2 regions of the Azonexus hydrophilus genome follow, and region 1 is predicted to be linked to the other one. Evidence: predicted binding sites of a transcription regulator. Region 1 holds the regulator's gene; the other holds the start of a gene.
What was found. Region 1 encodes LexA, which represses DNA repair genes until DNA is damaged. Its sites were predicted from a motif close to ACTGTATNTANATACAGT; they were not measured.
Positions count from the first base shown of each region.

Region 2: recA (recombinase RecA) is a predicted target of LexA. The motif match lies at 2,999-3,016, and genes of this name have one in related genera.

Region 1 covers NZ_CP151406.1:1,923,049-1,927,463, reverse strand. The annotation lists gene AADV58_RS09245 (3'-5' exonuclease family protein) at 1-469, shown strand, start outside; gene AADV58_RS09240 (DNA polymerase Y family protein) at 494-1,933, opposite strand; gene imuA (translesion DNA synthesis-associated protein ImuA) at 1,866-2,579, opposite strand; gene lexA (transcriptional repressor LexA) at 2,576-3,181, opposite strand; partial or broken gene AADV58_RS09225 (IS256 family transposase) at 3,635-4,415, opposite strand, start outside.
Region 2 covers NZ_CP151406.1:409,241-413,655, reverse strand. The annotation lists gene AADV58_RS01955 (RNA polymerase factor sigma-54) at 1-604, opposite strand, end outside; gene lptB (LPS export ABC transporter ATP-binding protein) at 629-1,363, opposite strand; gene recX (recombination regulator RecX) at 1,360-1,794, opposite strand; gene recA (recombinase RecA) at 1,787-2,809, opposite strand; gene AADV58_RS01935 (hypothetical protein) at 3,022-3,225, shown strand; gene AADV58_RS01930 (pseudouridine synthase) at 3,226-3,906, shown strand; gene AADV58_RS01925 (sodium:solute symporter family protein) at 3,949-4,415, shown strand, end outside.

The DNA of each region.
Region 1 (4,415 bases):
ACTGCGCCTCGCCGCCGACCTCGACTTCGGCATCGGCAACGCCTGCTACGGACTGTTCAAGAGCCCCCGCGAAGCCACGCAGACGCTACGCAAACTGGTCGACGCGCATCAACTGTGCGACATCCTCAGCGGGCTCGATCGCCAGGTCGGCAACAAACCCTGCTTCGGCCACCAGACGCGCCGCTGCAAAGGCGGCTGTGTCGGCAAGGAACCGTTGGCCAAGCACAGCATGCGACTGATGGGTGCGATGGTGACACTGAAACTCGCCAGCTGGCCCTTCCCCGGCCCGGCGATCATCCGCGAAGGCGACGAAGCGCACCTGATCGACGGCTGGCGCTACCTTGGCAGCGCCCGCAGCGACAACGAACTGCATGCGCTGCTGGAATTGAAGCGCCCGCCCTTCGACCGCGATATCTACAAGATATTGAGCAAGCAGATAGCCCTCATGAAAGCGCTCCCCGGTCGCTGACAAGCCAGCCGCGATGCGCACCATTCATGCGAATACGCCGTGTACGTACCAACCACTGGCGTCGCGGAAAATCCACGCCCACTGCCCTTCGCCGTTGCGGGCGACGAAGTAGTCACGGCGCAGGTCGCCGACAGCGGATGCCTCGCCGCTGTCCCACCAGCCGCTTTCCAGCCGTTCGCCGCGGGTGACGAGTTGCAGCGGGCCGTGCCAGTGCGGGCCGTCGGCACGCTCGGCCAGCGGCTGCGGCGCGGGCAACAGCCAGAGTGGGCGCGGCTTGCCGAACGTTGCGGTCGACGCGGTTTTTGCCGCAAAAATGCCGGCCGGGTCGTCGCTGCGGCTGGCGCATTCCGGGCGATGGTCGGCATGCTGCGCCAGGCTGCGCACGGCGTCGTCGCCGAGCCGGGCACGCAGGCGTTCGATGCAGGCAGCGGCGCCCTCGCCCGGCACCGCCTGGTCGAACAGGCCGGTGCTGGCGTCGGGCCGGGCGACGACTTCGTCGGCCACCAGGCTGAGCGCCTCAACCGGCGCCACCAACTGCAGGCGACCGAGATGCTCGCGCAACAGGCGCATGAACCGGCCTTCGTCGCCACAGGGCTCGCCGAAACGCAGCGGCAGCATGCTGCTTGAGCCGTCGTCGTGAGTCAGGCGCAGCGTGCCGGCGCGCAGCAACATCTGGCGCACCTGCAGCCAGCCGGCCAGTGCAGCAAACAGGCGCTGCGCGGCGAAGGCCAGGCCTTCGGCGAATTCGACGCGCGACGGCAGTTCCAGCCCGGCGGCGAAACGCTCAGGAAAGACGAAGGCGCGCTGCGGATCGGGCAGTTCGCCGCGGGCGCGCAGCAGGTCGTCGACCGGGCCGTTGCCGACACGCCGCCGCAGGCTGGCGGCCGGTTGCGCAGTCAGTTCGCCGAGCCGGCGCAGGCCGAAGGCGTCGAGCCGGGCAACGACCTCGGCCGGCCAATCGGGTACGACACACGGCAAATCGGCCAGCGCCGCCTGCAGCGCGGCCAGGCTCTCGTAGCTGGCCGCCGCGCCGGCATGCGCCAACCAGCGGGCGCCGAGCGGCGTCGGCGCGACCGCCCAGTCCACACTCCAACCCTGTACCCGGCAACCGTCGCGCACCGCTTCAACAATCGCTTCGATGCCGCCGAACAAGCGCCGACAGCCGCCGATTTCGAGCAGCAGCCCAGCCGGCGGCGCCAGGCTGACGGTCGGCGTGAAGCGCCCGGACCAGCAGGCAAGATCGGCGAGCGCCCGGGCTTCGCGCGCCGGATCGCGCTCGCAGGCGCGCAGCCCGGGCAGCAGGCCGAGTGCGGTCGACAGCTTGTGGCCGGGCAAAATGCCGGCCGCGGCAGCAACCGGATCGGCAGCCAGAACCCGGCCGCGCGCCGTGACGACGCTAGGCGACTGCCGCAGCGGCAGGGCTTCCAGCGTCAGCTGCGGAAAATGCAGGGCCAGCCACAACACGTGTTTTCCTTCCCGGTCGGGGGATCTCGATCTGCAACAGACGCGACGCCGGCCGACCGCGCCGCTTGAGGATGCGCAACGCCAGCCGGTCGGCACCGGCGGCCAGCGTCAGACGTAAAGGCGCCGGTGACGGGGTGGCGGCGTCCACGGTAGACCGCCACAAAACAGCAAAAACCGACTGCCCTTCGGCCGCCACCTGCAGGCGGCGCAGCGCCCGGGCATCGATGCCGGCGTCCGGCCAGGCGAGCAGCCCGGCAAAGCCGCCGCATCTGAGCAACTGCTCAATGCACCAGGCGCCCTGTTTGCCCGGCCGGATCACCAGCAGACGCTCCGGTGCCACGCCGGCCGCCGCCCAGGCCGGCGCATGCGGCAGCCAGGGCGGCGCGACCAGCGCCAGGCGACCGCCCTCGCCCGACAAGCGGGCCAGCGCCGGCAGCAGCAGGCTGATTTCGCCGATGCCGCCACGGTCAACCAGGATTTCGGTGAGATTGCCGCGCGGCCAGCCGCCGCCCGGCAGTTCGGCGTCGAGTTCGGCGTAACCGCTGGCGATGGTGCCGGCCGGCAGGCCGGGCAAGGCATCGCCGCGCCAGATGTCGCCGCGCGCCAGGACCGCCGCCAAACTCACCGGCGACGGCTGCGCGCTCATGAGAGTTTCGAAATGGCTCCGCGGATCAGGCCGACAGCGACACCCTCGATGGCGAATTCGACTTCGCCGGGGTTGATCACGATGGGCTCGAAATCCGGGTTTTCGGCGATCAGGCGGATCTGGTTCTTGCCGCGTTCCAGGCGCTTGACGGTGACTTCCTCGTCGATGCGGGCGACGACGATCTCGCCGTCGCGCGCCTGATTCGTCTTATGCACGGCGATCAGGTCGCCGTCGAAGATGCCGGCGTCGATCATCGACAGACCGCGCACCTTCAACAGGAAATCGGCACGCGGATTGAACAGGCCGGCATCGAAGTTGTAGCGCCCCTGCACGTTCTCGACGGCGAGGATGGGCGAGCCGGCGGCGACGCTGCCGATCAGCGGCAAGCCAAGCTGCTCGACCAGACGAATGCCCCGCGCCGAGCCGGGTTCGAGATTGATCGCCCCTTTCTTGGCCAGTGCCTTGAGGTGATCTTCGGCAGCGTTGGCCGAGGCAAAGCCGAAGGCGGTGGCGATTTCCGCGCGGGTCGGCGGCGCCCCGAGCACCTCGACGGTGTTCTTGATGAAATCGAGGATTTCCTGCTGACGCGGGGTGAGTTTCATGACGGGGCTCCGGCAATTTCCGATGACTGTATTTTTGTACAGTTACAAGGATTTGGCAAGGCCGCGATCAAGACACAGCGCCTCATGACGAAATAAAAATTTTAGCTATCCATATGATAAAAAATGAATTATCCTGAAATAATCAAAAAAATGTAATTCAGGATAATTTTCAATGTATCAAGAATTTACAGACGAGCAGCGACGTTTGCTGCTGAACTTGTCGCAGTATTACGCTGCCTACATTGACGCTGAGCGCGAGCGACACAGGACATCGGATTTTCCCCTGCACTGGAAAACTGTCAGCGGCAGAGATTATCTGTACGAAATCATCGATAGTCGCGGCAACGCCAAGAGTAAAGGACCTCGGTCAAGCAAGACGGAAGGATCGTGTCCCCGTTCGTGGTGTAAGAGGCAATCAGGAAGTCATGGATTCCGGTGAGGTTGGATTGCCAGTCAGAGGGTCACGGCGGACAAGCTGACGGCGGGATTGTCGCCGACCTCGGCCAAGGTTTCCAGGGTCATGTAACGTCGCTGCATGGCCCACTCGTCGTTCTGTTCAAGCAATAGGGCGCCGACCAGGCGGTAGATGGCCGCTTCGTTGGGAAAGATGCCGACGACGTCGGTACGGCGCTTGATTTCGGCATTGAGCCGCTCAATCGGATTGGTGCTGTGGATCTTGCTCCGGTGCTCGCGAGGAAAGCCCATGTGTGCGAGCACATCGTCCTCGGCATCATCCATCAGCCGGGCGATCTTTGGCAGGCGCTCACGGAGTTGGTCAGCGACGGTTCGCCACTGGTCCCGTGCCGCAGCTTCTGTCTCATGGGCAAAGATGGTGGCGATCAGGGCAGACACCATGCGACGCTGGTTGGTCGGCGCATGAACCAGGACATTGCGCATGAAATGTACCCGGCAACGCTGCCAGGTTGCAGAGATCACCTTGCGTACAGCAGCTTTCAGGCCCTCGTGGGCGTCCGAGATCACCAGCTTGACGCCGCGCAGGCCGCGACGCGACAGGCTGCGCAGGAATTCAGTCCAGAAGGGTTCGGCTTCAGAGGCGCCGACCTGCAGCCCAAGCACTTCGCGTCGGCCATCGCTGTTAGCGCCGATGGCGATTATGGCGGCGACGGAAACGATTCTTCCGGCCTGACGTACCTTGAGGTAGGTGGCGTCAATCCACAGATAGGGCCAGTCGCCTTCGATGGGACGGGCAAGGAAGGTCTGCACCCGCTCGTCG
Region 2 (4,415 bases), 1.5 Mb from region 1:
CGATCCCGGTCGGATCGAAATTCTGGATATGGCGCAGGGCGATTTCGAGCTCCTCGAGCTCGACCTCGTACTCGGGCGGCAGGGTTTCCAGCAGTTCTGCCAGCGGCGTGGCGAGATAGCCGTCGTCGCTGAGTGCTTCGATCAGGAAACGGACCAGACTGCGATCGCGATCGCTCAACTGGGTCATCCCCAGTTGCCAGCCGAGGTGCTCGCGCAGGCTGACGCTGGAAGCGTGGGCGTCCTGCGGATCGTTGTCGTCTTCCTCGTCGCGGCCGGCGCCGGTGAAGGTGCCGGCATCGCTGGACCAGCGATCGTCGTCGACGTCACCGGGCGTCATCGGCGGCTCACCCTGGGCATCCTCACGCGACTCGCTCGCCGGTGCGGGTTCGCTGACCGGCTTGTCGGGCGAATCGAACTGCTGGGCACCGGCGAAGGACTCGCCCGGTCCGTCGTCGTCGCGCTCGAGCATCGGGTTTTCCAGCAGGTAGCGTTCTATTTCCTGCTGCATCTCGACGGTCGACAACTGCAGCAGCTTGATCGACTGCTGTAATTGCGGCGTCAGGGCCAGATGCTGCGAAAGCTTGAGCTGAAGTGCCGGTTTCATTGATGCAATCTTGGTTTGGCGAGATCAGAGGCGGAAATGCTCGCCGAGGTAAACCTTGCGTACACTCTCATTGTCGACAATTTCCTCCGGACGTCCAGAGGAAAGTACATGACCGGCGTTGATGATCACCGCGTGATCGCAGATGCCAAGCGTCTCGCGCACGTTGTGATCGGTGATCAGGACACCGATGCCGCGTTCCTTGAGGAAGCGGATGATTTTCTGGATTTCCAGCACGGCGATCGGATCGACCCCGGCAAACGGCTCGTCGAGCAGGATGAAGCGCGGATTGGTCGCCAGCGCCCGGGCAATTTCAACGCGCCGCCGCTCGCCACCGGACAGTGCCGCTGCATTCACGTGGCGGACATGGGTGATGTGCAGTTCGTTGAGCAGGCTTTCCAGCCGCTGGCTGCACTCTTCGGCCGGCAACTTCTGCAGTTCGAGCACGGCGAGGATGTTTTCTTCGACGTTGAGCTTGCGGAACACCGAGGCTTCCTGCGGCAGGTAGGACAGACCGGTGCGGGCGCGTGTATGCATCGGCTGGTGGGTGAGGCGCTCGTCGTCGATATAGACTTCGCCGCCATCGGCGGCCACCAGGCCGACGATCATGTAGAAACAGGTGGTCTTGCCGGCACCGTTCGGCCCGAGCAGACCGACCACTTCGCCGGAGCGCACCGAGAAGGACACGTCCTCGACGACGGTGCGCGCCTTGTAACGCTTTTTCAGGTTGTGCGCGGACAGAGTGGCGGTTGGCTGGCTCATTCTTCTCTAGCTCCGCGCAGGGTCTGGCGGATCGCTTCTGCAGAAAAGCCGCGATATTGCAGGAAACGCATCTGTTTGGCACGTTCTTCTGCAGATTGGGGGGGCTGCCCGAATTTTTTCGCCCAGATCGCCCGGCAACGTTCACCCTCGTCGCCGGCCTCGGGCAGGGCGGCTTCGATGTCGCCATCGCTGACGCCCTTGTGCCGCAATTCCTGGCGCAGGCGGCCATTGCCGTAGCGATTGGCACGCGCCGAAACGCGCTGGCTGGCATAACGGGTATCCGACAGCAGGTGCTCGGCCTGCAAGGCATCGAGCACCGCCGTCAGGGCTTCTTCACTGTCAGCATGCGCCGCGAGTTTGGCATGCAGCTCGGCCCGGCTGTGATCTCGCCGGGTCAGACACTGCAAGGCACGCACCCGCAGATCAGCCATTGGCGGCCTTGCTCGGCTTGATCACGGTGGTGCTCGCCGCTTCGCGGATGCCGGCTTCAATTTCCTGGGCGATTTCCGGGTGCGACTTGAGGAATTCGCGGGAATTGTCTTTGCCCTGGCCGATCTTCTCGCCCTTGTACGAATACCAGGCGCCGGATTTGTCGACCAGCTTGTGGGCGACGCCCATTTCGACGATCTCGCCCTCGCGGGAAATCCCTTCGCCGTAGAGGATGTCGAAGATGGCTTCGCGGAAGGGCGGGGAAACCTTGTTCTTGACCACCTTGACACGGGTTTCGCTACCGACCACCTCGTCGCCCTTCTTGATCCCGCCGATGCGGCGGATGTCGAGACGGACCGAAGCGTAGAACTTGAGCGCGTTGCCGCCGGTGGTGGTTTCCGGCGAGCCGAACATGACGCCGATCTTCATCCGGATCTGGTTGATGAAGATGACCAGCGTGTTGGTTTTCTTGATGTTGGCGGTCAGCTTGCGCAGCGCCTGCGACATCAGACGGGCGTGCAGGCCGACCATCTGATCGCCCATCTCGCCCTCGATTTCGGCACGCGGGGTGAGCGCGGCCACGGAGTCGACGACGATGATGTCGACCGAGCCGGAACGGACCAGCATGTCGGCGATTTCCAGCGCCTGTTCGCCGGTATCGGGCTGCGAGATCAGCAGTTCGCCGACATTGACACCGAGTTTCTGGGCGTATTGCGGATCGAGCGCATGTTCGGCATCGATGAAGGCAGCGGTACCGCCAAGCTTCTGCATTTCGGCAACGACCTGCAGACAGAGCGTGGTCTTGCCCGACGATTCCGGGCCGTAGATTTCGACCACCCGGCCGCGCGGCAGGCCGCCGACGCCGAGTGCGATGTCGAGGCCGAGCGAACCGGTCGACACGACCTGGATGCCCTCGTCGATTTCGGCATCGCCCATCTTCATGATGGAGCCCTTGCCGAACTGCTTTTCGATCTGTTGCAGCGCTGCGGCGAGCGCCTTTGCCTTGTTGTCGTCCATGTTCATACCTCGAAACGTTGTGTGGATTATGGCACAGGGCCATGGATGGAACAAAAATTGCTCAATGGATACATCGAAAGCCGTTTTGCCGAAATGACAATGGCAATAACGGATTTTAGGGAAGATGACGACAGGCGCGGTATATTCTTCGCCCCTTGCGCAAGCCGCCGGAATTCCGGTTCACCAAACACTGTACAACTATACAGTATTCGATGAAAAAACCATCACTTCGCTTATTTGTCTTCAGCGCCTTGCTGCTGACCACCGCGACCCAGGCCGCACCCGCGCCCTGGCACTGGTGGGTGAGCAAGGCGGACGGTGCGCGCATCTGCATGCAGACCCCGCCGGGCGAGGGCTGGGCCTACAGTCGCGGCCCTTACCGCGATGCCCGGTGCACACTGCCGGCCCGTCGCTGAATGCGCCGCTATCTGCCGCCTGCCGAGCCGCTGACGATCATCCACGTCGATGACGGGCTGGTGGTCGTGGACAAGCCGTCCGGGCTGCTCTCAGTCCCCGGCCGCGGCGAGGACAAGCAGGATTGCGTGATCAGCCGCCTGCAGCGCGACTTCCCGGAAGCGATGATCGCCCACCGGCTCGACATGTCGACCTCGGGACTGCTCGTCGTGGCGCGTGGCGAGGCGATGCAGAAGGCGATGTACAAACTGTTCCGCGACCGCGCCGTGGACAAGCGTTACCTGGCCACGGTCGCTGGCTTGGTCGAAGCGGATGCCGGCGAGATCGACCTGCCGCTGATCTGCGACTGGCCGAACCGCCCCCGGCAGATGGTCAGCCATGAACTGGGCAAGCCTTCGCTGACCCGCTTCCGCGTCATCGAACGCTGCCCGGCCGAACAGCTGACGCGGGTCGAACTTGAACCGGTGACCGGCCGTTCGCACCAGTTGCGCGTCCATCTTGCCGCGCTCGGCCACCCCATCCTGGGCGACGAACTCTACGCCGGCGCTGCCGCCGAACGGGCGCCGCGCCTGTTGTTGCATGCGGCAGAAATTGCCTTCGTCCATCCGCAAAGCGGCAAGCCGGTGAAATTTGTCAGTCCGGCACCGTTTTTTCCCTTCGCCGACGCCGCAATAACCTTATAATCCCTCGCGTTTTCAACCCCTTGCCATCGTCGACCCCACGCCATGCTGATCTGGTTCGTCGTCATCTATCTCGTCATTTCCATCGGCATCGGCCTGTACGCCGCGACCCGGGTTCATAGCGCCCGTGACTACATCGTCGCCGGCCGCAATCTGCCGTTTCCCATCGTCCTGGCCATGGTTTTCGCCACCTGGTTCGGCGCCGAAACGGTACTCGGCATTTCCGCCACCTTCATTGACGAGGGCTTTCGCGGGCTGATCTCCGACCCGCTCGGCGCCTCGGTCTGCCTGGTGCTATTCGGTCTGGTCTTCGCCCGCCCGCTGTATCGCCTCAACCTGCTGACACTGGGCGACTTCTTCCGGGTCCGCTACAACCGCCACACCGAAGTCGCACTATCCACCGCCATCATCATTTCCTATCTGGGCTGGGTCGGCGCCCAGATGGCCGCGCTCGGCCTGGTCTTCAACGTCCTCTCCGACGGCGCCATCGCCGTCAACCACGGCATCCTCAT